4 regions of the Paenibacillus sp. alder61 genome follow, and region 3 is predicted to be linked to each of the others. Evidence: predicted binding sites of a transcription regulator. Region 3 holds the regulator's gene; each other region holds the start of a gene.
The links. The regulator Rex, encoded in region 3, represses fermentation and respiration genes when NADH is low (regulators of the CRP and FNR family bind a similar motif). The targets are predictions, from matches to a motif close to TTGTGAAATATTTCACAA.

Region 1: nirB (nitrite reductase large subunit NirB) is a predicted target of Rex. The motif match lies at 4,363-4,380, and genes of this name have one in related genera.
Region 2: LBW89_RS09875 (DUF1641 domain-containing protein) is a predicted target of Rex. The motif match lies at 4,257-4,274, and genes of this name have one in related genera.
Region 4: LBW89_RS02395 (polymer-forming cytoskeletal protein) is a predicted target of Rex. The motif match lies at 4,184-4,201, and genes of this name have one in related genera.

Annotation. Positions count from the first base shown of each region.
Region 1 covers NZ_JAIUDG010000026.1:64,263-71,768, reverse strand. The annotation lists gene LBW89_RS23270 (Gfo/Idh/MocA family protein) at 1-94, shown strand, start outside; gene LBW89_RS23265 (sugar phosphate isomerase/epimerase family protein) at 148-918, shown strand; gene LBW89_RS23260 (Gfo/Idh/MocA family protein) at 911-1,993, shown strand; gene LBW89_RS23255 (sugar phosphate isomerase/epimerase family protein) at 2,039-3,007, shown strand; gene LBW89_RS23250 (winged helix-turn-helix transcriptional regulator) at 3,196-3,513, shown strand; gene LBW89_RS23245 (NAD(P)/FAD-dependent oxidoreductase) at 3,574-4,143, shown strand; gene nirB (nitrite reductase large subunit NirB) at 4,497-6,932, shown strand; gene nirD (nitrite reductase small subunit NirD) at 6,965-7,303, shown strand; gene LBW89_RS23230 (formate/nitrite transporter family protein) at 7,347-7,506, shown strand, end outside.
Region 2 covers NZ_JAIUDG010000008.1:19,014-26,519, forward strand. The annotation lists gene LBW89_RS09860 (nitroreductase family protein) at 1-638, shown strand, start outside; gene gdhA (NADP-specific glutamate dehydrogenase) at 995-2,374, shown strand; gene LBW89_RS09870 (NAD(P)/FAD-dependent oxidoreductase) at 2,486-3,664, opposite strand; gene LBW89_RS09875 (DUF1641 domain-containing protein) at 3,725-4,174, opposite strand; gene LBW89_RS09880 (LysR family transcriptional regulator) at 4,407-5,309, opposite strand; gene LBW89_RS27480 (hypothetical protein) at 5,603-5,728, shown strand; gene cydC (thiol reductant ABC exporter subunit CydC) at 6,021-7,506, opposite strand, start outside.
Region 3 covers NZ_JAIUDG010000015.1:32,814-40,319, forward strand. The annotation lists gene LBW89_RS16670 (AAA family ATPase) at 1-1,254, opposite strand, end outside; gene LBW89_RS16675 (hypothetical protein) at 1,247-1,780, opposite strand; gene LBW89_RS16680 (DUF5590 domain-containing protein) at 2,002-2,487, opposite strand; gene LBW89_RS16685 (amidohydrolase) at 2,539-3,837, opposite strand; gene LBW89_RS16690 (redox-sensing transcriptional repressor Rex) at 3,815-4,477, opposite strand; gene dinG (ATP-dependent DNA helicase DinG) at 4,513-7,371, opposite strand.
Region 4 covers NZ_JAIUDG010000002.1:102,514-110,019, reverse strand. The annotation lists gene LBW89_RS02425 (thioredoxin family protein) at 1-1, opposite strand, end outside; gene LBW89_RS02420 (putative quinol monooxygenase) at 111-413, shown strand; gene LBW89_RS02415 (MFS transporter) at 506-1,738, opposite strand; gene LBW89_RS02410 (hypothetical protein) at 1,848-2,024, opposite strand; gene splB (spore photoproduct lyase) at 2,112-3,140, opposite strand; gene LBW89_RS02400 (transcriptional regulator SplA domain-containing protein) at 3,137-3,406, opposite strand; gene LBW89_RS02395 (polymer-forming cytoskeletal protein) at 3,565-4,122, opposite strand; gene LBW89_RS02390 (response regulator) at 4,254-4,877, opposite strand; gene LBW89_RS02385 (ATP-binding protein) at 4,861-7,179, opposite strand; gene LBW89_RS02380 (CPBP family intramembrane glutamic endopeptidase) at 7,225-7,506, opposite strand, start outside.

The sequences.
Region 1 (7,506 bases), on a different contig from region 3:
TGTACTTGAGGCGATGCACGCATATGAGCGTTCATCCCGAGAGGGCCGCCATATCGAGCTGTCCAGCGCATTCATGCTTCAAACCGCCAAATGACGAGCCATAATATGGCCAACCCACCAAAAATCCAATTGTAGAGGTGATTAATTATGGTTAAAGTAGGTTTACAGCTTTATACCGTACGCGAAGCCATGGAGCGCGATTTTGAAGGTACGCTTCGGAAGGTCGCCGGTCTTGGCTACCAGGGTGTGGAATTTGCCGGATTTTACGGGCGGACGCCCGAACAGGTCAAGGCGATTCTGGAGGAGACCGGCCTGGTTGCTTTAGGAGCCCATACATCGTACGGACGGCTTCTTCACGCTTTGGATGAAGAGATCGCGTTTAACAAGGCGATCGGCAACCGCTATCTTATTTTCCCTTATTTGGAGGAGAAAGACCGCGAACGCTGGGAAGAAGTCATTGAAGACATGAAGCGGATCGGTCAAAAATGCGTCGACGCGGGCATGGTGCTCTTCTATCATAACCATGAATTTGAATTGACCGAGGAGTTGGACGGGCAGCCCGTTCTGGACGCCATCTTCGCCAAAATTCCGCCGGAGTTGATTCAGATGGAACTGGATTCCTGCTGGGTCAGCTATGCGGGATTCGATCCGCTGGAGTATATTTCAAGATACAGCGGGCGTCTGCCTTTGCTTCATTTGAAAGACATGGTGATCAAGACGGACGGAACGGCGGAGACCGTGGAACTCGGCCAAGGGGAAGTGGCGATCAAGGATGTTGCCGACGCGGCGATCTCCGCAGGCGTGGAATGGCTTGTCGTAGAGCAGGATCATTGCGCCGGCGACGCGTTGGAGAATATCAAAACGAGTATGGATTGGGTGCGGGATTACGGAAATCAAGGAGGACGAATCAATGTCTAAAATTTTGAAAGTTGCGATTATCGGTTGCGGGGGCATCGCCAACGGCAAACATTTGCCGAGCCTGGCGAAACAGCCGCAGGTTCAAATGACGGCGTTCTGCGATATCGTTGAGGAGCGCGCGGCCAAGGCTGCGCAAGAGTACGGCGCGGAAGGCGCGAAAGTTTATACGGATTACCGCAAACTGCTTGAAGAAACGGATGTGGATGTAGTTCACGTCTGCACGCCGAATGATTCCCACGCGGAAATTACGGTCGCTTCGCTGGAGTCCGGCAGACACGTCATGTGCGAGAAGCCGATGGCCAAAACGGCGGAACAAGCGCGTCAAATGCTGGATGCGGCCAAACGGACCGGGAAAAAGCTGAGCATCGCTTACCAGAACCGCTTCCGCGACGACAGCTTGTTCCTGAAGCAAGTTTGCGAAAACGGCGAACTGGGCGATATCTACTTCGGCAAAGCGCTGGCGCTGCGACGCCGGGCGGTACCGACTTGGGGGGTATTCCTGGACGAAGAGAAACAAGGCGGGGGCCCGCTAATCGATATCGGCACCCATGCATTGGACTTGACGCTGTGGCTGATGGATAACTACGAGCCGAAAAGCGTAACCGGGTCGGTGTTCCATAAGCTGGGCGGCCGTGCGAATGCCGCCAACGCGTTCGGCCCTTGGGATCCGGAACAATTCAAAGTGGAGGATTCCGCCTTTGGCTTCATTACGATGAAGAACGGAGCGACGATCGTACTGGAGTCCAGTTGGGCCCTCAACGTCCTCGACTTCGGGGAAGCGAGAACCTTGCTGTGCGGCACGGAAGGCGGGGCGGATATGAACGACGGGCTGCGTTTGAACGGCGAAAAATTAAGCCGGCTTTACGAAACGAAAGTCGATTTCGGATCCGGCGGGGTGGCGTTCTTCGAGGGTCAGCAGGAAAACGATGCGACCCGCGAAGCCAGATACTGGGTAGAAGCCATCCTTGAGGACAAGGAACCGCTCGTTAAGCCGGAGCAGGCCCTTGTTGTAACGGAAATTCTTGAAGCGATTTACGAGTCGGCGAAAACAGGAAAAACGGTATATTTTGACTAATTTATAACAAGACACTCAAAACATCTTGATATAGGAGGTAGGGACATGAAGTTAGGTGTTTTTATGGTTCTGTTCGGCGGCCGCCCGTTTGAGGAGGCGCTGGATCTTATCGCCGCGCAAGGGTTGAAAGCGGTCGAGATCGGCACGGGCGGACATCCCGGCAATTCGCACTGCAATCCGGACGAACTGCTGGGCGATAAAACGGCCCTCAGCAATTTCAAGAAAGCGGTGGAGTCTCGGGGCTTGACCATCAGCGCGCTAAGCTGCCACGGCAACCCGCTCCATCCGCAAAAGGCGATCGCCCAAGAATTTCACGACGTTTTCGTAAAAACGGTGCAGTTGGCTGAACAATTGGAAGTTCCGGTTGTGAATACCTTCTCGGGCTGCCCGGGCGATCACGAGGACGCCAAGTATCCGAACTGGCCTGTGGCTCCCTGGCCTAACGACTTCCAGGAGATTTTGGACTGGCAATGGAAGAACAAAGTGATTCCTTACTGGACCGAGTGGGGAAAATATGCGGCGGACCACCATGTAAAAATAGGGCTGGAGCTCCATGGAGGATTTTCCGTTCACACGCCGGCCACGCTTCTCCGCTTGCGCGAAGCGGCGGGCGAAGTGATCGGAGCGAACCTGGATCCGAGCCATATGTGGTGGCAGGGCATCGATCCGGTTCAAGCGATTTCGATTCTGGGCCGCGCGGGTGCGATTCACCATTTCCACGCCAAAGATACGACGATCGATCCCGTGAATGTGAATCGCCACGGCATTACGGACATGCAGCCGTACACGGCTATGTTGGACCGCGCATGGCAGTTCCGGACCGTCGGCTTCGGGCATGACATGAAGACCTGGGCGGACATTATCAGCGCACTTCGTCTGCACGGTTACGATTACGTAGTAAGCATCGAACATGAAGATGGCCTGATGTCCACCGAGGAAGGCTTCACCAAGGCCGTGAAGAACCTTCAGCAAGTGCTGATCGAAGATTCGGCGTCAGACATGTGGTGGGTATAACTGGCGGAGAAGGGAATATAATTTAGCAGTAGCGGCTGCCGCCCGGCAGCCGTTTTTTTGAGAGCATCAAATTCGCACCCCTTCCCTTGGTGTTTTTTTGCACAAAAATATGCTATGATGAAATATACTAACTAAATGTAAGCTAACACCGATAAATCCGGTTTTAACAACGATGGGGTGAGAACGTTATGGAAGAAAACCAGCATGCGATGTGTCCGCGTTTTGAGTCGGCCTTCGTCATCCTCGGCAAACGTTGGAACGGTCTGATTATTCATACGCTGATGAGCGGACCGAAACGGTTTAAGGACATATCCAACGGCATTCCGGCCATGAGCGATAAAATGCTCTCCGAACGAATGAAGGACTTGGAGAACGAGGGGATTGTAGTCAGACATGTCTACCCTGAAACCCCCGTACGCATCGAATACGAGCTTACGGAGAAGGGGAAGGCGCTCAGTCCGGTAATGGAGCAGGTCCAGCACTGGGCGGAGGCGTGGATCGAGTAGGACAACGTGCCGTTATCCTGCGGGGAGGCGGCACGAAATATATGGAAAGTGGGTGTACTTGTGGCTGAGGTAATCGTAATCGGAGCGGGACCGGCTGGTTCCAGCGCAGCCTTGTTTCTCGCTAAGGCAGGGAAGGAGACCCTCGTTCTGGACAGCAACGCCAGTATGACGAAGCGGGCTTGGATTGAGAACCATTACGGGGCAAAGGATATTTCCGGTCCGGATTTGCTGACAATCGGTCGGGAGCAGGCCCAGAAATTCGGCGCCAAGTTTATCGAAGAGAAGGTAACGGTAGTCGATACGAACGGCGGCTCCAAGGTGACGGTAAAAACGGAGAGCGGCCGCAGTTACGAAGCGGCTCATGTGATTCTGGCGACAGGCGCGTTGACCGAACTGGCCAACACCATCGGCCTGAATCTGGTGGAAGGCCGCGAGCCGCGAATCAAGACCGTCATCGAAACCGACGGGTTCGGACGCACAAGCAAGCCGCGGGTATGGGCGGCAGGTACGGTTGCCGGTGTAAGCGTTCACACGATAATTACCGCAGGTGACGGAGCGAAGGTGGCCATAGAGCTTATCAGTGAGCTCAATGGCGAACGCTACGTCGATCATGACGTATTAAAGAACTGATCATACAGTCCTATTCCTTGCCAAAAGCCTCCCAGACTTCCTAAGCGGGAGGTTTTTGGCGTAAAATTGACAAAAACAAAGTGACTGCAATCACATAGTTCTATTTTAGTGTATCGTAGTTTAAAGTCAGTACATTTGTGACTATAGAGATCCAAAAACCGGGTTGGGAGGGTGATTTTCTATTTTGCAATAGAGAATTGCAAGAAAGTTTGAATATTTTTGTGATATTTTTCACAATTATTGTGAAATGGATCACACATTAGTTTGAATTTTAAGTATATAATCGAAGCATAGAACGATACCAAGGACGATGCAGTTAGAATCCGCGTCAATTTGAAGGAGGCATTTCCGATATGGGGACAGATAGAGAAAAGCTTGTGGTGATCGGCAATGGGATGGCCGGGATCAGCACCGTTGAACAGATTTTGAAGTTGACAAAGAAATTTGACATTACCGTTTTCGGGAGCGAGCCGCATCCGAACTATAACCGGATTATGCTTTCTTACGTTTTGGAAGGCAGCAAAACGATCGATGATATCGTGCTGAACGATCTGAATTGGTATCGCGAAAACGGGATTACCCTGCATACGGGAACAACCGTAGCGAAAATCGACGAACAGGCCAAAGAAGTGGTGACCGTAGACGGCATGCGCGTACCTTACGATAAGGTGCTGATCGCCACCGGCTCGAATTCGTTCATCCTGCCGATTCCGGGCAGCGATAAAGAAGGGGTAGTCGGTTTCCGCGATATCGCAGACTGCAATCAAATGCTGGAAGCGGCGAAAACTTGCCGTACAGCCGCCGTTATCGGCGGAGGTTTACTGGGGCTCGAAGCGGCCAAGGGGCTTGTGCAGCTAGGGATGGATGTCACCGTCGTTCATTTGATGGAAGATCTGATGGAGCGCCAACTGGACCACCAGGCCGCATCGATGCTCAAGGCGGAGCTTGAGCGTCAGGGCATCAAGTTCAAAATGGGAGCCCAAACGACGGAATTGCTGGGCGATACCCGGGTAAGCGGTCTGCGCTTTGCGGACGGTACGGAGCTTGCGGCCGAATTCGTCGTGATGGCCGTCGGAATCAAGCCGAATGTGGCGGTGGCCAGGGAAAGCGGGATTGAAGTGAACCGGGGGATCGTGGTCAACGACTACCTGCAAACTTCGATGGACGGCGTCTACTCGGTCGGCGAATGTACCGAGCACCGCGGGGTTTGCTACGGCCTTGTCGCCCCTCTTTTCGAACAGGGGATGGTGCTGGCCAAACATATCAGCGGCGTGGAGACGGCCCCTTATGAAGGCTCGGTCGTGTCGACCAAACTTAAAATTTCGGGAGTCGACGTATTCTCGACCGGCGAATTTATCGATGGACCGGAACATACCGTGATCGCCAACAAGGACGACTGGAAGCGGACCTACAAGAAGATTTTGCTGAAAGACGGCGTTATGGTCGGTGCCGTTCTGTTCGGGGACATTACCGATTCGGCGGAACTGCAGAAGCTGATTAAGCAGAAAACGGTGATGACGGATGAGCTGTACGATTCGCTGATGGGAACCGGCTGCTGCGGCGGCGGGGGCAAGAAGACGACCTCGGTCGAAACGATGCCGGATGAAGAAATTGTCTGCGGCTGTAACGGGGTAACGAAAGGAACGATTGTCGACGTTATTACAAACCAGGGGCTGACGACGGTCGATGAGATCAAAGCGTGCACAGGAGCAACCCGCTCGTGTGGCGGCTGCAAACCTGTGGTGGAACAAATTCTGCAGTATGTTCTCGGCGATGGTTTCAAGGAAACGGCAAAACAAGGCATCTGCAGCTGCACGACGCTGAGCCGGGATGAAATCGTGGCGGAAATCAAGGAGAAAGGGCTGCAAACCACCAAAGAGGTCATGAATGTGTTGGGCTGGAGCCAGCCGGAAGGCTGCTCGAAGTGCCGGCCGGCCATCAACTACTACCTGGGCATGCTGTACCCGGATACGCACGAAGATGAGAAGGAATCGCGTTTTGTTAATGAGCGAATGAGCGCGAATATTCAAAAGGACGGAACCTACACCGTCGTTCCGCGGATGTACGGCGGGGTGACGACGCCGGAGGAATTGAAGCGCATCGCCGACGTTTCGGTCAAATACGATGTGAAAGTCGTAAAAGTCACCGGCGGCCAGCGGCTTGACCTGATCGGCGTGAAGAAGGAAGATTTGCCGAAGGTTTGGGAAGAGCTCGATATGCCGTCGGGCTACGCTTACGCCAAATCGCTACGCACGGTTAAAACTTGCGTGGGCTCGCAATTCTGCCGCTTCGGGACACAGGATTCGATGGGCATGGGCGCTACGTTGGAACGCAAATTCGAACGCCTGGACTTCCCGGCGAAATTTAAATTGGCCGTGAACGGATGCCCGCGGAACTGCGCGGAATCGTGCACGAAGGACATCGGCATCGTCGGCAACGACGGCGGCTGGGAAATCTTTGTCGGCGGCAACGGCGGGATTAAGGCGCGGCTTGCGGATTCGCTCTGCAAGGTGAAAACCGACGATGAGCTGATTGAAATTGTCGGGGCCGTCATGCAATACTACCGGGAAACCGGGAACTACCTGGAAAGAACCTCGGAATGGGTGGAGCGCATCGGATTGGATGCGATCAAAGCCGCGGTGGTGGATGATCCCGAGAACCGCAAGGCGTTGATGGAACGGATCGAGTTCGCGCTCAAGCAAGTGGAAGACCCTTGGAAGAAAATGCTTCGCGAAGGCGAGCAAAGCGGCAAGTTGTTCAATCGCCTCGAGGTCAGCAATCAATTATAAGAATCGCGCGAAAGAAAGGAGAGAATGTGAGTATGGAAAAAGAGAAGGAGTTTTACCCTGTCGGAGCGTTGGATGAATTTCTGGTTCAAATCGGCCGCGTCGTAGAGGCCGGGGGACGGCAGATCGCCGTCTTCCGTCTCTCGGACGGACGGGTATTCGCCGCTTTGAACAAGAATCCCCATCCCAAAGGCGGACCGCTTGCGGAAGGCATCGTGTCCGGACACTATTTGTACGACCCGCTGTACGACTGGAAAATCGACTTGACTACGGGGCTTGTCCAGGCTCCGGATACCGGGCGAGCGGAAATGGTACCGGTAAAGGTGGAGGACGGCCAAGTCTGGATTGCGGCAGGGGCGCTCCAACCGCAATAGAGCAGTACATTTTTTGAGGAGAGAGTTTGGGGAGGAAGAGACGATGTTTACGCAAAGTGTCGAGACCATTGTAGAAGCAGCCGTTAAGAAAAAGGAGAAAATGAATGAAAGCCTGCTCCGATATTTTGTATCCACGCTTTTGGCGGGGGCTTACGTAGGCTTGGGGATTATCCTGATATTCAGCGTCGGGGCCCCGTTGGCCG
Region 2 (7,506 bases), on a different contig from region 3:
TAACAGAGAACGTGAATTTGAATGATTTTTATACGGTATTAAAAGAACGGCATTCGGTTCGAGCTTATGATCCCAGCGTAGAGATCTCCAGAGAAGAAATGACGGAAATGCTGGAGCTCGCTTCTTCCGCCCCTTCTTCTTCCAACCTGCAGCCATGGCGTTTCCTCGTCATCGACGACCCGAGCTTGAAGGAAAAGCTGCTGCCCATCGCCAACAACCAGCAGCAAGTGGTCGATGCCGCGGCCGTCGTTGCCGTGCTTGGCGATTTAAAGTCCTATGAACAGGCGGATGCGATTTATTCCAAAGCGGTCGAAGCCGGATACATGGACGAAACGACGAAAAATTCCTTTGTGGAACGGCTCCAAAGCATGTACGGCGGACTGAAGCCCGAACTGCTGCACCAGGTGAACGTGCTTGACGCGGGTCTCATTTCGATGCAATTCATGCTTATTGCGAAGGCAAAGGGTTATGATACCGTTCCTATGGGCGGTTATGATGCCGTTAAATTTGCGGAAGCCTTCAACCTGCCAGAAACGCTGAAGCCCATTTTGCTGATCGCCGTGGGGAAAGCCGCCAAACCGGCACATAGCACCGTTCGCTTGCCGATCGGGCAAATCACCCACTGGAACAACATATAAGTCGCGTTTCCCCGTTAATAGAAAGATCATCCACACCGGCCCGCATGGGCCGGTTTTCTATTTCCATTTTTACCATGTCAAAGCTGGTTTTGATTGGGGCTTATGGTGACAATGTGCAGTATTATGGAGGGACGGACGCGAGAAAATAACGGGTGGAGGGAAAGCGCCTAAGTCCGTAGGTCCGGTTCCAATTTCCAGGAAAATCTAACATAGGCTGTAAAGTTCATCTCAAATGGTCATCAACTTCATCTAAATAAAGTTTTGTTTATATCTTACATGGATATTACAATAGGAGTTAGAAAAATCGTGAAAATTGGAACAAATGATAGGTGACAAAACGAAAGGTGGAGAAAAGATTGGCTATTACAACACAATCGAGCCCTGAACTTCAAGCGGCCCAGTCCTATGTGAATGAAGTGTATGAAACCGTCAAGAAGCGCAACCCGGGAGAAAGCGAATTTCACCAGGCCGTTAAGGAAATTCTTGACTCCCTTGTGCCGGTTTTTGCGAAGAACCCCAAGTACAAGAACCATGCGATCCTGGAAAGAATCGTCGAGCCCGAAAGACTTATTACCTTCCGCGTACCTTGGGTTGACGATCAAGGGAACGTGCAAGTCAACCGCGGTTTCCGGGTACAGTTCAACAGCGCCATCGGCCCGTACAAAGGCGGACTTCGCTTCCACCCTTCCGTAAATGCGAGCATCATCAAATTCCTCGGCTTCGAGCAAATTTTCAAGAACTCCTTGACCGGTCAGCCGATCGGCGGCGGTAAAGGCGGTTCGGACTTCGATCCGAAGGGTAAATCGGACAACGAGGTTATGAAATTCACGCAAAGCTTTATGACGGAACTGTCCAAATACATCGGTCCTGACGTTGACGTACCGGCGGGCGATATCGGTGTAGGCGCCCGTGAAATCGGCTTTATGTTCGGGCAGTACAAACGCCTCCGCGGCGGTAACGAAGCGGGTGTCCTCACGGGCAAAGGCCTGACTTACGGCGGAAGCTTGACGCGTACCGAAGCGACCGGTTACGGCCTCGTTTACTTCACGGACGAGATGCTGAAAACCAAAGGCGAAAGCTTCGCCGGCAAAACGGTCGTCGTTTCCGGTTCCGGCAATGTGTCGATTTATGCGATTGAGAAAGCGCAGCAGCTCGGCGCCAAAGTCGTGGCCTGCAGCGATTCGAACGGATACGTATACGACAAGAACGGCATCAACCTTGATACCGTGAAGCGGCTGAAAGAAGTGGAAAGAAAACGGATCAAGGAATACGTGAACGAACATCCGTCGGCCGAATATCATGAAGGCTGCGAAAATATTTGGAACATTCCTTGCGACATCGCGCTGCCTTGCGCAACGCAAAACGAAATAAACGAAGAGGCGGCCAAAACATTGGTGGCCAACGGCGTAAAATTTGTTGCTGAAGGAGCCAATATGCCTTCCACCCTGGAAGCGATCGAAGTTTACCTCAGCAATGACGTGTACTTCGGACCGGCCAAAGCGGCCAATGCCGGCGGGGTTGCCGTTTCCGCTCTGGAAATGGCACAGAACAGCGCCAGACTTGCCTGGTCCTTTGAGGAAGTGGACGCCAAACTGAAGGACATCATGAAGAACATTTACAGAAACAGCGTGAATGCGGCTGAAGAATACGGCCATCCGGGCAACCTGGTGGTTGGCTCCAACATCGCCGGCTTCCTGAAGGTCGCCGACACGATGGTAGCCCACGGCGTTATCTAATCGCATTATCTAATACAGATGTCTGTCGGCCAATGAGGCCGGCGGGCATTTTTTTATAAAAAAGAACCTTCCCTCGATCAATGAGGGGAGGTTCTTTCGATTCAAGTGAGATCAGTATGCCAAAGCGTCCAGCGCTTTGATGTGGGACAGGTAGCGGATGTTGCTCGCTTCCTTCATCAGCGTGGCCGGCAATCCGCGCAGTTGCGTGTTGCTTGCGCCGATCGTCGCCACCGCATCCTTGCGGCCCAAGCTTGCCAGCGTACCCGAGTTCACCGGGCTGAACGTTTCCATATGTCCGCCAGTCAGGTTAGCGTACAGGTTGTAGCCGATCAGCTCGCCCATTTGCCAAGCGATTTGCGCCGTTGGCGGGTACGGACGACCGTCCGCGCCGAAGTATACGGCACTGTCGCCGGCGACGAATACGTCTTTATGCGATGTGGATTGCAGGAATTCGTTGACCGTCGCGCGGCCGCGGTTGACCTCGAGGCCCGATTCGCCGACCAGCGGATTTCCTTGCACACCGCCTGTCCATACGAACGTGTTCGCCACGATTTTTTGCCCGTCCTGCAGATCGATCGTGTTGCCTTCCACTTTCGTTACAGGCAGCCCGGTCAGGAATTTGACGCCGCGCTTCTCCAGGCTTGTCGTTGCGCGTTCGATCAAGTTGTCCGGCAGTACCGGCAAAATTTTAGGGCCGGCTTCGACCAGCATCAATTGAACTTCTTCTTGTTTGATGCCGTATTTCTTGCTCAGCTCAGGCAGCTTGTCGGCGATCTCGCCCACCAGTTCGACCCCGGTCAAACCGCCGCCGCCGATCAAGATCGTAGCGTCCGCCGGATTTTTCGATTTCGCGTATTCCGCCAGTTTCTCTTCGATATGACGGTGGATGCGGTTGGCGTCATCGGCCGATTTCAGCACCATGCTGTACTGCTCCAGCCCCGGAATCCCGAAGTAAGCCGTGATGCTGCCAAGCCCTACAACCAATGCATCATAAGTCAAAACCGTGCCGTCGTGCAATTTAACTTGCTTGTTGTCGACCGAGAAGCTGTCGACTTTGGCGATACGAAGGTCGATGTCTTTGCCCTTGAACAGTTTCTCGAGAGGCAGCGCCACCGCGCGTTCCGCAATACTCCCCGCGGCCAGGCGATGCAGCTCGGTAATAATCTGATGTGTCGGATATTGGTTAACAACCGTAACCCGTGCTTGTTCTTTGGTCATGTATTTCCGGATATTCAAAGCGCTCAGTACGCCGCCGTAGCCGGCGCCCAGGATGACAATATGTTTAGACATAGTAATTCTCCGTCCTCCGTTCTGACAAATTGAGATGGTAACACCTTAAAGATAGCGCGTCTATTTTTGTTGTTGTCTGCTCTTTTCGCCCGCGACTTGAAGATAAGCGTTCACGAAACGGAACAGCTTTTGCGCTTCCGGGTCCTTGAGCATTTTGAGCAGCCCGAACAGACCGATAACTTCTTGACTTGCGTCAGCACGGTCTTTGGCTTCAATCACGGTAGCTGCGATATTTTTAACCGTCCCTACAACAGGACCGGCGATTTCGGAAATAGCGCCCACCGTGTCGCTCTTTAAAGTTTCATCCGTCGCAACGGTTTTGGCAAAATCATAAGACTTCGTCAGAATATTCACCAGCTCGGTCAATTTCGGCAGCTGTTGAACCAGGACTGTCAAGGATTCCTGAACCTCAGGCTTGAGCAGTTGATCAACGATATCGCGTTGCGCATTGTCGCTGGACGTGATCGTCGTTTCTTGTGCAGATTTTGTTTCCGTGTTCGCTTCCGACATACCAATTCTCCTTTACATTAAGCCACAGTGCTTGAATTTTGGGTTAGAAGGGTCCCAATTCCCTCACCGAACTCGCTAGAGTTAGTGAAAAATTGAACATTTAATCAGTAAACAACCCGTAATAGATTGTAACATACTTTCAACAAAAATAGTCATTAAGTTTTAACTTAATGACTATAATCTGAGATTTTTATCATAGTTTGTCCGATTCTAGGAATCGTATTCGGCACGGTTAATATTTAAAATCGAATCGGGGCGCGATCTCTTGTAAATAATCATAAAAAAGCTTCTCCGTCGGCGGCAGCTCCCGGGTAGCCGGTACGATCACCCCTACGTCCCGGGTGACCTCCGGCTCCGTGATCGGTAAAATCACAATGCTGGAGGCGATATGCTCGCTGAGCGCGATCTCCGGTAGAACGGTGAGACCCAGTCCCGCCGACACAAGGCCTTTGATCGCGTCCAGATCATCCCCCTCAAACGCCACCTTGGGCTGAAAGCCGAGATTGCCGCAGGCTTTCACGACGATGTCGCGCAGCACGAAGCCTTCGGGAAACAGCACGAACAAGTCCTCTTTCAGTTCGTTCAAATTGAGCGATTCTTTCTTCGCCAGCGGATGGTCCGCCGGAAGCAGGGCGACGAATTTCTCCTGAAACAGCACCGTTCCTTTAATTTGCGCTTCCTGCTGCGGGACGGGGCCCATGATCGCCAGATTCAGGTCGCCTTTGGCCACCCAATCGACCAACTCCCGGTAAGAGCCGTGCTGCAGTTGAAAATGCACCGCCGGATACCGCTCCCGGAAGCCTGAAACCGCCTTCGGAATCATCTGCGCCGCCATACTGCTCGGAAAGCCGATCCGCACCGTCCCCCGCTCGGGGTCCAAATATTCGCTGATTTCCTGCTGGGCGTTTTCAATCACCTTCATCAGGTGCTCCATATGCCCGAGAAATAACCGCCCGATCGGGGTCAGCTTCACCTTGCGTCCTTCATGAATGAACAGGTCCACCCCCAGCTCGGCCTCCAGCTTGAAAATTTGCCTGCTCACCGCCGACTGCGAAACATGCAGCGCATACGACGCTTCGGTAACATGCTCCAGCTTCGCGACCTCGATGAAATATTGGATTTGCCTCAGTTCCACGTCCGCACCTCCCCTAACAAAGAACGTCAGGTCTTTCAGGTTTTAATCCCCATTATATAGGTTAACCGCCGGGAACGGAAGCCCGCGGGATTCGCACCAGGAAAAGCCCGGCGCAGAGCCAGATGGGACCGCACGCTCAGGGGCAAGCGACAGGGCGGGTAGAGCCTCCGGCGACCAAAGACTGGGTGGAGTAGCCATATGGGGGGGGGAATAGCTGCGCGGAGGGCGGAGTTACTTCGCGGGAAGCGAGAGTTGCTGCGCCGGAAGCGGGGTTACCGCGCGGGAAGCAAGAGTTGCTGCGCCGGAAGCAAGAGTTGCTGCGCCGGGAGCAAGAGTTACTGCGCGGGAAGCAAGAGTTGCTGCGCCGGGAGCAAGAGTTGCTGCGCCGGAAGCGGAGTTACCGCTTTTCCGGACATTAACGGGATTTTCTCCCGCTAATTTCCGGCAAAACCGCTGTTTCCGTGATTTAACTGGAATTTCTCCAGTTAAATTGGGCAGAAAGAGTTCAATTCTCCCCCGGGGGTACAATTAGCGGGAGAAATTCCAGCTAATTTGTTCAACTGAAGCTGATTCGGCATAATTACCGGGAGTTTTTCCCGTTAATCATCATCATCATTAAGCGGCATCAGATTGGCAGCATAGCACAGCCCCCATCAGCAGCAGCATACCATCGAAAAAGCCCAAAGGACGATATCCTTTGGGCTTCCGAATTCACCATTGAGGGCGATCCAGCTCATACAGGTTCCGGTACCGCGGCTCTCGCTCCATCAGTTCGGCGTGAGTCCCCCGCATGAGCACGCGGCCTTCCTCCATAAAAAGGATCTCATCCATCTCTTCCGCAAAAGCGAGATGGTGCGTGACCCAGATGAGCGTTTTGCCCGCCGTCGACCGGAAAATGGTCGACATCAGCTCACGTTCGGTTCGCGGGTCGAGCCCCACCGTCGGCTCGTCCAGGATCAGCACCGGCGTGTCCTGCAGCAGCACGCGCGCCAAGGCGACGCGCTGCCGCTCCCCGCCGGAGAAGCGCTGCCCGGTCTCCCGCATCGGCGTTTCCAGCCCCTGCGGGAGACCGGCGAGCAGTCCGCCGAGCTGCGCCCGCTCCGCGGCTCGGCGAATATCCTCCATCTCCGCGTCCGGACGACCCAGCCGGATATTGTTCGCCACCGTCGTGTCGAACAAATGCGGGCTCTGGTTCAGCACGGAGATGATGCGGGGGATGCCGTCCCCGTAGGCGGCGGACGGCACCCCGTTGATCGTGACGGCCCCGGCCGCCGGGACCAGGGCCCCCTGAATCAGCTTCAGCAGCGTCGACTTGCCCGCTCCGCTGCGGCCGATAACGGCGACCCGCTTGCCCTGCGGGAGATCCAGCGTCACGCCGTCCACGGAGCGCGGCCCCTCCGTGCCGTAGGCGAAGGAGGCCCGCTCCAGCTTGACGTGCGCCCGCCGGGCCGCCGTCTCAAGCTCGGCGGCAGAGGGAACCGCCGCCGCAGCGCCCCCCGTTCCGCCTGTCGGCGCGGCATCCGCCGCGTTGGCCTCTTCGCTAGCGCCGCCGCCCGAAATCCGCTCCAGCCGGTTCAGCGATTCCCGGTATTCCGGCAGGCGCTGGACGGCCTCGGATACCGGCAGGAACGCATCCGCCAGCGGGAAAACGACCAGCACAAAAGCGGCGATCAGCGTCGGGTTCAACTGCCCGGCCGCCACTTGGCCGCCGGACCAGTAAATCATCGATACGACCGTCAGCCCGACGACAAGCTGGCCGATGAAGGCCCGCCAACGCGCCCAGGCTCGCAGCTTCCGCTCCTTGCGAAGCACGGCTTCCTCGTCGCGTTCGTAGTCGTTCAGAAAGTCGGCCGCTCTTCCGCTGATCACCCAATCGCCGATCCCCATCACCGCATCGGTCAGCTTTTGATACAGCCCGTTTCGCTCCCGCTTGAGTGCGGCGTCGGCTCTCCGGGTCAGCATCAGCGAGATATAAGGCAGAACGGCGACGAGGATTAAAATGTAGAGGGCGACCAGAAGCGCAAACCACAGATCGAACACGCCGAGCGCAATCACCGCGGTCGCGTACAGCACCAATGCGATCAGGCTGGGGAAAACGGTGCGGATGTATACGTTTTGCAGCTGTTCGATATCGTCGGCCAACGCGCCGAGAATGTCCCCGGTCCGGTACCGGGAGCGGATGAACAGCGCCTGCGGT
Region 3 (7,506 bases):
GTTCAGCGCCTGTTCGAAGTCGTTGCTGGAACCGGTACTGCGTCCGCCGTAGTAAATTTCCTCCGCCGCTGCCCCCGCGAGCGCGATGATAATCTGCCCCTCAATATACGGCTTGGTGTACAGGTACTTTTCCTCCTGGGGATTATGCCGCACGTATCCCAAGGCCCTGCCGCGCGGACTAAGCGCAACCTGGTTGACGCTTCCCGGAGCGACGACCTCCGCGGCGACCGCATGGCCAAGCTCATGGACGGCTACGCGCCGTTTCTCTTCTTCGGTCGATTGACGGTCGGTCTTTTCGCCCATCATCACTTTATCGATCGCCATCGAAAGATGGCTCTGCTTGATTTCCTCCAATTGATCGCGCATCGCGTAAATCGCCGCTTCGTTCATCACGCTCTCCAGCTGTGCCCCGGAGAAGCCGTAGGATTCCTCCGCGACCTTATCCAGATTCACTTCCGGCGCCAGCGGTTTGTTCTTCGCGTGGATTTCGAGTATATGACGACGGCCCTTCTTGTCCGGCAGATCGACCTGGATATGGCGGTCAAAGCGTCCCGGACGCAGCAGCGCACTGTCCAGCATCTCTTTGCGGTTCGTGGCGGCGATCAACAAAATCCGCGGCGTGTCGGACGTGTAAATGCCGTCCATTTCCGTCAGCAGCTGGTTCAGCGTTTGATCATACTCCCGCTGCTGGCCGCCTTCGCGTTTGCCGCCGATCACATCGATTTCATCGATAAAGATGACGGCATTCTCCTTGTTTTCCTTCGCCGCGCGCGTGCGGGCGTCCTTGAACAAGTCGCGGATCCGGCTGGCCCCCACGCCTACATACATCTCCACAAATTCACTGCCCGATGCCGCGACAAACACGGCGTTCGTGTACTGGGCCGCCGCTTTCGCCATCAGCGTTTTCCCCGTCCCCGGAGGGCCGGTCAGCAGAATCCCTTTCAGCGGGCGGATGCCGAACTTCTTGATCTCTTCATGACGCACCATAAAGTCGAGGGCTTCACGAAGCTCCTGCTTGGCACTGTCTTGGCCGCCGATTTCTTCAAATGTCAAACCGGGCGACGCCACCTTCTTCCGCTTGCGTTCCTGGGAAGCGGTGGCGACGATTCCGCCGCGCATTTTAACGGCTGTCAGCAGCGCACCGACCATCACGAGGCCGACGAGCAGCGGAATGACATTAAAACCGACAAAAGCTAAAAATATGAGCAGGACGGGAACGAACCCAACCGCAACTTCGATCATCCATTTACGCATTAGGCCACACCCCCAAAGTTTGCGGTACGCGAGGCAAGATGACAAACTTGCTCGCCTGACCATCCGTCAGTGTAATGTACACGTTGTTCTCGTCCATTTCCGCTTTGGCCGAAACGCCTTTAACCTGCTTTTGCAGTTCATCCAGTGTAGTCGTTATATCGGTGTACTCCTTCTTTTCCATAGCTTGGGCAATCGGGAACAAAGCCTTGTCCCACAAATCGTTCAGCTTCTCGGAGGCTTTGTCTTCCACGACCACCTTCACCTCGCGGCTCCCGATCCACTTGCCGCCCTCCCGCTCAATTTGCTGAACGAGGCTCCCCAAATCCGTCCCGGGTTCCAAATCGAGTTTCAACTCCACCTGTTTTGGGGTAATATTCGTTTGTACACTTCTTACACCTTCCATAGCGTTGACTTTATGTTCAAACGGGCTCTCCACAGCCCAATGTCGATATGCAAACCATCCTCCGAACAACAACAGTGCGGATACGGCCACACTAGCCACAATCGGTCCAACACGCAATTTCACGTTGATGTCCTCCTTGGTGTACAAAAATATAAATGAATAGTATATCAGTGAATAGTAGACGAGTATGCAAAATAAACTTACAAAGATGAGTATATCACATCGTATATACGATTTCGAATCAAGTTGTGAATTTATTTTAAATTTTATCAAAAAAACAGCCCCGAAGGACTGCTTTTTGGCAAAAACACAAATTTATTCATCCGTTCAATCGAAATAATATGTTACCGGTTGGGCAAAGTAAACACTTCTTCCAACGGCTCTCCATCGCTGAAACGGAAGAACCGGTAATAATGATGAGCTTTCTCTTTGTAAAAGAGCTGCCATACATATTGGTCGTTGTAAATGCCCGGCATCAGTCGTACAGGGGTGATCCCGGGAAATTTGTCTTTAATGATTTTCCGGATCTGACTTTCCGATACGCCCTCGTCCATGGGTTTCACTTCCGGAGTCCCCTTTTCCGGCAGCCAGACCATCACTTCCCGGCCGTTTTCGTCCTTCCCCTGCACGACCCAGCATACCTGATCCCAGACGGATTTCCACACCTCATCGGCCTCCGTCAGCCCAGTTTCTTGCATCGCCCGCTGAATCGCTTGCTTCTCTCCCCGCCATAAATCCTGCTCAACAAAAAGATAGTAGCGGTGAAGCCCGATGAGGACGAGCCCCAGTATCAGAAGGGAGAGCAAGATCCATTTGGTTCTGTTTCTCAACCTTCTCTTCCTTTCCCCGATCGGCGTAGTATCAACATCCTATAGATCGTCTTATCGGCCGAGAAGGCGCTCAAACGCTGCTTGGGCTTCAAACCTTACTTTCTCCTCGTCGAGCGTGAGACAAGCGCCATGTTTGACCACTTGCTTGCCGTTCACCCAAACATGCTCCACATCTTTCGGCCCTGCCGAATACACGATATGGGAAATATAGTCCGTACGAGGCAGAAAATGCGCCTGTTCCGTGTTCAGGGCGATAAAATCCGCCTTCATGCCGGCAGCGAGTCGACCCGTATCCTGGAGAAATAACGACTTCGCCCCGTATTCCGTCCCCATGCGCAGCGCCTCAGCCGCCGGAACTGCCGTCGGGTCTCCCGATACGCCTTTATGAATCAGTGCCGCCAGACGAATTTCCTCGAACATATCGAGGTTATTGTTGCTGGCAGGTCCATCCGTACCCAGCGATACGGTAACCCCGGCCTTGAGCAGCTCGGGAACGCGGGCCACGCCGCTAGCCAGCTTCAGGTTGCTTCCGGGATTATGAGATATCGCGACCCGGTGCTCGGCCAAAACGCCGATTTCCTCGTCCGTCAAGTGGACGGCATGGGCCAGCAGCGTCGGCCGGCTGAACATGCCGAGATTCAGCAGGTGCTGAACCGGGCGGACGCCGTAGTCGGCCACATTTTGCTCCACCTCGGCTCTCGTCTCCGACATGTGCGTGTGCATCGGCAAATCGAGATCATGCGCCGCTTGCACAATTTTTTCAATGTAATCCGGAGGACAAGTATATGGAGAATGCGGCGAAATCATCGTGGTGATTCTCCCGTCGGCCTTGCCGTGCCACTCGCGCGCAAAATTGACCGCCTCGTTCAGCTTGCTTTGCTGCACTTCAGGCGGGCAGAGCCCGATGACACCGCGCGTTAGAACGGCGCGGATTCCCGATTTTTCGACCACGGCAGCCGCCTGGTCCATATGGTCGTACATATCCAAAAAGGTGGTGGTCCCGCCTTTCAACATCTCCAGCACGGACAACGCCGTTCCCCAATAAACATCCTCGCCGGTAAATTTCGCTTCCATCGGCCACATCTTCTCCTGCAGCCACTCCTGAAGCACCATGTCGTCGCCGTAGCCGCGCAAAAGCGACATCGCCGCGTGACCGTGCGTATTAATCAAGCCGGGGAGAAACAACAGGCCCTTGCCGTCAAACGTCTCGGCCCCTTCCACGCCCTGCGGCCGCTCCGTTCCGACATATGTGATCCGGTCTCCTTCGACCAGCATATAGCCCCGAATGACAGGGGTCTTCTGATCCTGCACCGCAAAGGTCCCGTCTTTAATCAGCCATTTTCGCGTCATGTTCCGTATGTTCCTTTCCAGCATCCAGATAATAGGCCAAACTCATCAAATCGGTTGTGAAATCCGCCGCATGAACGCGCACTTCGGAGGGTACCTTTAAGATGGTCGGCGCGAAATTCAGAATCGCTCCGATTCCCGCAGCCACCAATTGATCGGCAACCCGCTGCGCCTCCACATCGGGAACGGTGATGATCCCGATTCGGATGTTGTTGCTTCGGACCGTATCGACCAACTCGTCGATCGGCTGAATCGTAATATTGTTGATCTGCGTCCCGATCTTGTGAGGGGATGCGTCAAAAACCGCCACAATCTTCATATTATCTTTCAAGTACGCGTTATAATTCGACAACGCTTGGCCCAGGTTACCGGCCCCGATTAAAGCGACGTTAATCTGCTGATCCAAATTCAGAATTTGACGGATTTTCTCGATCAGATACGATACGTCGTAGCCGATCCCTTTGCGGCCGAAATCGCCGAAATAAGCCAGGTCTTTGCGGATTTGAGCCGGATTCAGATCCAGCTTCTGCCCAAGCTCCTGCGAGGATACCGTCGGCACCTCCCGGCGGCTGAGTTCATTGAGAAAACGCAGGTACACCGGCAGGCGGCGAACCACCGCATCCGAGATTTTTTCCGATTTCATCAAATTTCCCCCTACGTACACGATTTGAGGAACACTTAAGATTCCCCGGCGTTGAGCCATTCCGAAATCCGCGGCACCATCTGCTCCAGCGGCATATGCTCCATTTTCGGTCCGGGCAAAGAATATAAAAAGTATTTACCGTAATAAGATTCCAAGATCCGAGTATCATAAACCACCACGATCCCGCGATCCTGCGAAGAGCGGACCAATCTGCCGAAACCTTGTTTAAAACGGATGACGGCCTGGGGAACGGATAGCTTCATGAACGGGTTCTTCTTCTCTTGCTGCAGCCGCTCGCTCTTGGCTTCCACCAGCGGATGGTTCGGCGGTTGGAACGGCAGCCGGACGATGGCTAGACTCGTTAAAGCCTCCCCGGGTATATCGACGCCTTCCCAGAAACTGCTCGTGCCGAGCAAAACCGAAGCGTGCTGCCCTTGGAACCTGCGGGTCAGCTTCGTCCGGCTCCCGCTGTCCATCCCTTGCCCGATCACGGTGATGCCCCGCTCGGAAAGCAATTCCTTCAGCGGGTCATACACCTGCCGCAGCATTCGGTAGGACGTAAACAGAACCAGCATCCTGCCATGGGTGGCGGTCGCCGTATCGGCCAGGGACCGAACGAGCGTGGAAACAAAATAGTCGTCTCCGACGCTGCCTTTCACACTTGGAAAATCCCGCGGAATGACCAGCAGCGCCTGCTCCCTGTAATTGAACGGGGACGGGAGCATGGCGGTATTGAGCCGATCCTGCTCCGCCGCTTCGGCAAGCCCCAATTGATCGATCATATACTGGAAAGACTTGTCGACCGAGAGGGTCGCCGAGGTCATCACTACACTCTTCTTCTTGTTGAAGAAAAATTCCTTCAATTGGGCGCTCACATCGATCGGCACCGCAAAAATTTGCAGCGATTTGCTGCGGTAATTCCCGTTGCCTTCGATCCAGTAGACGGTATTCGCGTCTTCCAGCTTGATAAAGAAGCGGAGCGCCTCCCGCTCGGTGGCAAGGTCCTTCAATAAGCCGCCGATATCGGTGATCAGGCTGTCATAGCCGAAGTCATGCTCATCGTCCTTCAACTCGCCGATCAGCCTTTCCGCTTTGCGGATCACGTCGCCCAGAGCGACATAAATCTGGTTCTCCAGCTCAGCCAGCGTATCCCATTGCTTCGGTCTCTTCTGGGGCAGCAGGCGCAGCACGAATTGCCCCGGATCTCCAGGCGCCGCGTCGCTGCGTTCCGGCATTAGGCTGAACATCTGATCCGCCAGGCGGTCCCAGACTTCCTTCACATCGACCAGGGTCGGATACAGCCCGTCGATGACGGAGCACCACTCGCCCGACTTTTCGCTTCCCGACTGATCCAACATCATGCGCAAATTCGGGAATTGCCCGGTCTTGCTGTCCTTGAATAACCGGGTGAGCGTGTGAACAACGGTGAAATACTTCATCTGGAGCCCCAGGTGTTTCCCGGCGACTTCCTCCAAATGATGGGCTTCATCGATGACCAACCGTTCGTAACCCGGAAGCAGCTGGTGTCCGGCCTGAATATCGGTAAACAGTTTGGAATGGTTGGTGATGACGACGTCCGCTACGCCGGCTTCATGCTTCGCTTTGTGATAATAGCACTTGCGAAACCATGGACAGGATCGGCCGAGGCAGGAGTCCGACTCGCTCGCCACGGTTTCCCAGAAATCTCCTCCACGGTTTCCGAGGTTCAGCTCCTCGTCGTCGCCCGTCTCGGTTTGCGCCAACCACACGATCATCTGGGCGGCGGTGATGATTTCTTCTTTAGGTGAAGCAAAGTCTCTTCTATTAATTTTATGTTCAAATTTGCGCAAACACAAATAGTGCTGTCGCCCTTTGAACACGGCGGCCCGGAATGGGAACGGAACCGCTTCGGTAAGCAGGGGAACATCCCTTTCCCTCAGCTGCTCCTGCAGATTGATCGTGTGCGTGCTGACCATCACCTTCTCATCCTGCTTTACACTGTGATAAATGGCCGGCAAAAGGTACCCCAGCGACTTTCCCGTCCCTGTCCCGGCTTCGATCAGCAGATGCTTGTCCTCGGCAAACGCCTTGCTGACTTCGGACAGCATCATATTCTGCGCTTCGCGTTCCTCGTAGTCCGGCAGCTTCGTCTTGAGGCGGTCCCGGACCTGTTCCATAAACTGCTCGAATGAAACGTCCTTGAGCGGGTTGTGAACCAGATCACTTCTGGCCGGTTCGATATCCATCCAGTCGTCGACCTGCAGCGCAAACTGGCGGTAATACACGAAGCCGTCCGGACTCGCTTCCCCCTCCCGTTCCTTCTCCTGCAGCATGGCGTCGAAGAACCAGCCGAGATCGCTGTCCTCGCCGGCGAACAGGTCCGCCAGACGCTGCACCACGATTAGCGGCAGTTCCTTGAGCTCGTCCAGGCATTTCAGGAAGATCAGAGCCGTCGCCAAGGCGTCGCTGTCGGCCTGATGCGGGCGTTCATGCTCCACGCCGAACTCGGCGGCCACCATCCCCAATTGATAGGTGGTCAGGGAAGGAAAAAAGATTTTCAAGAAATCCATCGTATCGAGAATCCGCCCCGTAAACGGTAAATATCCCGTTTTATCGAGCGCGCTCTGCAAATAATTAAAATCAAAAGCGACGTTATGCCCGACGAGCACGGTATCGCTCAAAAGAGGAACCAGGTCCACCATGACTTCATCCAGTTCCGGCGCGTCTTGGACATCCTCTTCCGTAATCCCCGTCAGGTTCGTAATGAACGGGGGGATCGGAATCCCCGGCTTTACGAAGGAACGATAAACTTGGGAAATATTCTGTTCTTCATCTATAATGGCAAGCCCTACTTGAATAATTTCATCAGAGGACTGGTTTCCTGTCGTTTCAAAATCGAGTACGGCATATTTCATTGATTCCTAAGTCCCTTTCGTTCCAGTCTCTTTTACAGCATAACAGAAGTGGCCCGATTTGAAAATTGTGTGAAGCGCTCCAAAGGCCCCCCTCCAGAAAAAAAACGATGTCTCCCGCGATTTTGGGACACACCG
Region 4 (7,506 bases), on a different contig from region 3:
TGTTGGCCCTCTCCCTTATTCAAATCTGTCTATCTACATATTAAATATTCAAGCCATTGAAATGCAAGTCGCTTGTAAGGTATGATACTCTGAAACAAGGAGGAGTTCAAATGAATAAATTCGGAATGACCGCCAAACTCGTCGCTCATGAAGGGCAGCGCGACATGCTGCTGGGTATTTTGCTGGAAGCGGCTCAAGCGATGAAAACGGTGGACGGATGCGAACTTTATGCGATAAATGTAGACGATGGCGATCCCGACTCGATCTGGATCATGGAAATTTGGCGGGATGCGGACGCCCACGCGGCCTCGCTCAACCTGGAGGCAACGAAGGCCGTCATCTCCAAGGGAAGACCCTTTATTGCAAAAATGGAGGGAACCCGATTAAGGGTCGTCGGCGGATTGGGTGTCTAACGCCTGAATTCAGGCGGGCGGCAGCCGAATGGATGTACATTCCGATTCGGTTTGTTCCTGGCCATCGGCTGCTCCCGCCCTATTGCCCCTTTTTAGTCGATAGCTTCCTGCCCCTCCGTCCTGCCCGCTTCAAGCAGCACCCGATTCCGCCCCAGAAGGACGGCGAGAAGTATCAGCAAGAAACCTGTACCCGCAAGAAGCCATTCAATTCGGACGGCGTCCGCCAGCGGACCGAAAATCAGCATCCCGACCGGCATCATGGAGGTCGAAATCATGCCGAGGACCCCGAATACCCTTCCCATGAAGTTTTCGTCGACTTTTTCCTGGAGCAGCACCATGGACGGCGTATTGAACATCGGCATGGCGATGCCGAAGATAGCCATAAACACCAGATAGCTCCAGAATACCGGAACGACTCCGAGCGCCAGCGTACAGCCCCCCATCACCAAACCGGCGAGCATGATCGTACGGATTTTATTGGCGAAACCGCCCCAGGACGCAATCAGCCCCCCACCCGCCATCATGCCGATGGAGAACGCGATCTCGATGGCGGTCAACCGCCAGACATCGTCGCCGAAGCTGCGTGTCACTTGCAGCGGCGTCAAAAATGCGGCCGGTGCCATCAGGACGAACAGGACCGCGAAAAACAGAAAGAAGATTTTTAGGAAGCGATGGTTCTTTATGTAGAGAAGCCCTTCTTTCAAGTCGCTGAAATAGCCTGTCGCTTGCTTTTCGGAAGCCTTCTCGTGTGCGGGGATATTAAAGAACAGCAGCAAAGTGAGAATCGCGATGGCCGCGGTGATGACATCGATGAAGAAAATGCTTACGATCGATGCTTTCGTCAGCAAAGCCGCGCTGACCATCGGGGAAACAAACATGATGACGGCTTGCAGCGTGCCGTTAATTCCATTGACCTTCGTCAGCTTGTCTTGCGGTACGATCTGCGGCAGGATCGCGCCGACCGCCGGTGTCTGCACCCCTGTTCCCAAAGCGCGGATCGCCGCCATCGCGAACAGAAGCCAGATCGCCTCGTAGCCGAGCAAATAGACAACGGCAAGAATCAGCGTCGCGGTAGCGATCATACCGTCCGACAAAACGATCAGCCATTTCCGGTTAAAGCGGTCCGCCCACACCCCGGCAAAAGGAGACAGAATAAAGGTGGGAATGAACCCGCAAAGAATGAACAACGTCATCATAATTCCGGATTGGGTGGTCAGCGTAATATGCCACATGATGGCGTATTGGACCAAGGACGAGCCGAACAGCGAAATGGTCTGACTGCTCAAAAACAGCACGATATTTCTTTTCCAGTTGTTCACGGTCATCTCCTTTTTTCCTTAAAAATTGGTTTTTGTCGCCCATATTGTAACATGACCGCTATAGGTTGCAAACGGCTAAGCCAAACAAAGAGCCGGGAAAATTCCCCCGACTCTTTTAGCTTACAAAACCCTTCTCCTTCAACGCCTCATATGCGGCGCTTTCCTGCTCTTCTTTGATCTGATATTCCAGGGTTCCGTCGATCACCTTCGCGCAGCGCCCTCCGAACGGTTTAAGGATCGCCTTGATTTCACCAATCTCAGGGCTGGACTGTAAAGAGTATTGAACTTTCATCGGTTACCCACCTCCTAAGGTAGGATTACAACAAAAGCCCGGCTTGTACAGTAACAAAAATCACATCAACTTACCCCACGCGCCGCCTTACGTAAAATACTCCAATTTCGCCCGCGGAAAAAACTTCTCCATATACGAAAAAAGATGGGACTTGATATCCTCCTCTTCGTCCTTTTGATAGATGTATTTGCCGATCCCGTACTTACCCCATTTGTACCTCCGCTTCTCTTCGTCCAGCTCCAGCTTGGTCATGGGATAATTTTTCTCGATAATGCGCTTGGCCGGCTTGGTGAACCGGTGCTGGATAAATTCAAAGGTAATGTCGTCCCTCGCATCCGCGGGCAGCTCGGCGTCGAGACGTTCGAACATATGGCGGTAGCCTTCTTCCCATCCCTCATGTAGATAGATCGGAGCCACGATGAAGCCGAGCGGATAACCGGCCCGGGCCACCTTGCCCGCGGCCTCGATCCTCTTGTCCAGAGGCGATGTCCCGGGTTCGAAGTTTTTGATTACATAGTCCGCGTTCACGCTAAACCGAAATCGGGTTTTTCCGTTATGCCGGGCGTCCAGTAAATGATCGACATGATGGAATTTCGTCACGAACCGGAGTTTCCCCAACTCCGATGTCCCGAAGTGTTCGATCGCCCGTTTCAGGGTGTGCGTCAGATGATCGATCCCGACGATATCCGAAGTACAAGAGGCTTCGAACCGGGTTATCTCCGGCGCTCTCTCGGCCATATAGCGATCCGCCGCCTCCAGAATTTCCTCCACGTTGACGTAGGTCCGGATATAGGGCTTGGTCCCCATCGTCGTCTGCAGGTAGCAGTAATGGCAGTGGCCCATACATCCCGTCGCAAACGGAATCGCATATTCGGCGGAAGGCTTGGACGTATCGAATTTCAGGGTTTTGCGGATGCCGACGACAAGGGTCGATTTGGCTACGCGGTATTTTTGCAGATCGCTGTCGCCCGGCAAGTTTCGGATCTGATTATGCGAGGTCGTATAGCGAATATCCAGCTTCATACGTTCAAACTTCTCCATAAGCTCTCTGCCCAGCGGATAATCCAGGGCATCCGGCTCGAAATAGACCAGCCGCGGCGTAAACGGAGGATTCATTCCCAAATCCCCTCGGCGGCGGGTCCATAAACGTCGTTGTAAGCTTGCTCCGCTTCCTGCGCCGTCGAATAGACGGCCATCTCGTTCGTCAATGGATAGTAAGTCTCATACAGAAAAACCGCCAACTCGCCCGGCTTCTCCGGATGATTGACGACCGCGGCCTCCTGGATATTGGCCACATCCTGAGTATGCGGATTCCGATAAAAAACGTAGACGATATCCCCCGCTTTAAAGGTTTGAGCCCCATACTGTTGTTCATCGTACATTCCCATCTCCTGCCCTTCCTTTTCGCAAAAAATCCGTTTCAAGTAATTTATGTATTTCCCTTCGGGCCGAAAAATATTTATGTTATCCGGGCCGTACAACCTATTTCAGGCATAAAAAAGGGAGCCGACTTGGCTCCCTTTCGAATGCTGATCCCTGTTTATTTCACTTCGGTCGTTCCCGTCACCTTACCGTCGATTTTGGCGGACGCTTTGACGTCCTCGTTGGCAAAGTAAATGTTTCCGTCTACGGTTGCCGACTCGTGCAAATTAAATCCGTTCGCTTCCACGTAAACGTCACCTTTTACCGTGCCGCCTTGAATTCTCAAGTTTTCGCTTTGTACCGTCAGTTTAGGCACCGTGAGCGTGAACGAAGCGGTAATGTTATGGTTCTCATCCTGCGTGTAGAGCGCGATTTTACGGTAAATGTCGCCGTCCGGCTTGTTCTTGTCATGGAATTCCCCCGCCACGACGACGTCCTTGTCGACCGTGAGATCGCCCAAAGTGGCGATGATCCATGTTCCTTGCTCACTTACCGCGTTAATGAACGCATCCGCATCATTTACGATGGAAGCGGTCGTTACCGCATCCGGCTGCTCGCCGGCAGCGGTTTGTTCGGCGGGTTTATTCGGTTCAGCCGCTTTCTCCTCCTTGGCGCCGCAGCCGGACAGCAATGCGATGGCGACGCCTGCAACCAATAAGCCTTTAAAAATCTTCACAGTGGTTTCCCCCTACTCTTTTTAATTACAAGTTGATTATAATTAAAAATTGCAGGAAAGAATGTGACAATATTCACAAGGTTGTGACATTACTCACTTTGCTGTTTTTAACGTCCGTTTAGCCTTCCCGGTTACATCTGCATCGGTCCGAGAATTCCAAGTTCATACCCTTTGGCCACGGCACCGATACGAGTTTTGACTTCCAGCTTTTGAATAATCGAAGTGATATGGTATTCCACGGTCCGCTGGCTGACCGCCAGCTCCCGGGCGATATCCTTGTTTGTGAGCTCCCTGGCCACGAGAGCCAAAACTCTTTGCTCCGCAGGCGTTAAGGGCTCCACCGGGGACTTGTTAAACAGCCGTTCGAGCATCAGCACATGGCCGGATATGCTCTGTCTGATCGCATTGATGATTTGCGGATACGTCGCCTGCTTGGATAAATAGGCGTTGACTCCAAGCTCATAGGCTTTCCGGTAAAACTCGTCATACCCGTACCCGGACAGCATGATCAACTTCAGCGAAGATCCGTATTTTCCCTTAAGGATAGACGCAAGCTCGAAACCGTCCAGTTTCGGCATCGAAACATCCATAACCACCACGTCCGGTTCATAAAGGTGGATCTGCTCCAATAACACCAGGGGATCCGTAAACGTCGCCTGAACCGAGAAATTCGGCTCTTCTTCGAGCCGAGTTTTAAGTCCCTCCATAACGAGCGGGTGATCGTCCAACAGAATAATTTTAACCAAGCTTTCCATCGTGCTTCTCCTCCCTTTCGTAAGCCGAAAGTTTCAGCATCACCCGGGTCCCTTTTCCGGGAGCCGCCTGAATTTCCATTTCCCCGCCCAAATACTCGATCTGTGCGTTTACCGAAATAAGCCCGATATGTTTTTCTTGCAAAAAACGGCTGTCGCGGTACAGCGTAACCGGATCGAATCCTCTTCCGTTATCGCTGACCAGACAGTGGATTCCTTCCTCCGGATGGCTTCGAACCCGTACCTCAAGGGAGGTGGCATCGGCATGCTTTAGCGCGTTATTGGTCAATTCGCGAATCATGCGGAATAGATTGCTCCGAAGCAGCCGATCCGGCGGCTCCGCCAGTCCCCACTCGTAGCTTAGCGTCGTATGGATCCCCGTCTCTTCGACGGACCGAAGCAGCCAATGCAAAGCCTCCTCCAAACCGGCTTTGTCCGCGATTGCCGGATGCAGATCATCGCAGAGCAGCCGGATGTCCCGCTGAGAGTCATAAACGCATTTCAGCCAGGTCTCCACCCGCTTGGGCTCCGCTTTACCCCGATCGGCCAGCTCTTCCAAATCCCGGGACAGAAATATCAGGTTTTGGAGCAGCTGATCATGAAGAAAATACGTCGTCCGCAGCCGTTCCGCGTGCTGGGCCTCCATCAGCATGCGCCGCTCCAGCCGCATATCGCTTACCCGCCTTTCAAACGCCGCGTTCTGCTCCTTCGCGCGTTGATATTCCTGCTGCAGCCCGGACAAACTTCGGACATTGATCAGAAGGCGGATCGCTTCGTTGCGCATGCTGACGATCAGCTCTTTCTCCTCCGCTCCCATAAGCGAGGAATTCCGCTTGGGACCGACGCACAGGTAACCCTCGAACTCATTCTCCCCGTCCATCCTTAACGGTTCGATATGGATAAAATCAAACCTGGCCTGTAAAAACCCGGGATCCAACCACTCCCCCTCCTCCGGAGTTAAGGAGGCGTAAGCCCCCGTCCCGTGGACAATCAACCGGCTCCCGTCCCGCCATATGAGGCAGCTCCCCGTTACGTCCATCACACGGTCCATGACTTCCCCGATCATACGGAGAATATCCCGGATATTCCGGGCTTCCGCCGTTTGAATCGACAGCTTGAGCGTCTGTCTGTCCAGCCACTCCTTCCGCTTTCCGGCGTTTCTCCCCGACCAGCGAAGACTTGTCCGGTAAATGAGGGTCACGGCGAGAAACGCCAAGAACAGCAGCGCCGGCCAAAACGGCTGCGGCAGGCGCGAGGCCAGCAGGAATAAAATAAAAACCGCGCCGAAGTACAGGCTGTGAATCAAGACCCGCGGCATATACAACTTCATATCGATCAGACTGCGCTTGCGCAGGACATACAACATCGTCGACGAAAGCGGTACGAGCCCCGTCAGCGCATATTCCGGCGAAACCAGAGCATCGCCCCGGATTAAATCGGGCAGGGCATACAGGAACACATACGGCAGCAAGCTGAAATACAACCCGGTCACAAGCACCAGGGCCTGATTTTTTTCAATCCGGTCAATGACCCTCCAATATACCCCCACCGCGATCACAACGAGCAGCAGCGCAAGCAGAAAAACCACATGCACCGCCTCGCGGATCCAACCCGGAATCTGTTCGCCGGCAACCGCGTATACCGCATACCCGGAGAACAGAACGCAGAACAGGCGGAACGTGCGCAGCAGGTTGCGGAGCCGGCCCGATACGGACCGGATAACGAACGACACGCAAAACGAAAGCAGCATGTAAGGCAGCCAAATCGCGCTCAAGGATAAAATAAAATCCGACAGCCGCAGCTCCGTTGAATACAGCGTCAATATCGTCAGGGCCATCACGAAATTGATTGCCGTGAACTGCCGGACCAGCCGGGAGTTGGGGTTTTTGCGGTAGGCCGATAAACCGATGGCCAAAAGGGCAAGCTCCATCCCTATCGCAAACCCATTTTTCAGAGCATCGCCGGCATCTGTCGCGACGCTCTTAAGGGTGACGGATCCGTCCACTCCCTTAAAGCCGATTGCGGAAATCTCAACAAGGGATACGGGGCTTCGTTTCTCCCCCAGCCGCGTTTCCGCCGCTTCCCCGTCCAGGGTCAGGACACGGTCTCCCGGTTTCATGCGCCAGGCGGCCGCTTTTCCCGAGGGGTTCACTTCCTTCACGATCCACATGGAATTCGTCTTCTCCAGCAGCGCCCCGATATAAGGGTGACGGAAGGATTCCGCGTGAATGTACCCTGCCAGACAAAGAAAAGTCAGAACGGCGAGAACCATTCGGATATGATATTTGTTATTGAACAACGGCATAGAATCCAGGCTCCTTCAAACGGGTCCGATAAAATCGGGAGGGGGTCACACACCTACGAGATACAACGTCACAAGCCCCCATAGCGTATTGATATAAATGTGAAAAAGAATGGCTCCGTAAATGCTTTTTCGCAGACGAACCAGAATTTCGCAAGGAATGATGACGGCCAGGGGAATGAACGCCCAGTTTACGGGAGCCTGCCACATATGATAGAACTGGAACAGCACGCTGACGATGAGCCAGTTCCATTTGAGGGCTCCGACTTTGCGCAAAAGATACCCCCGGAAGTAAATTTCTTCCCCGATGAAATTGCCGATCAGACCGAC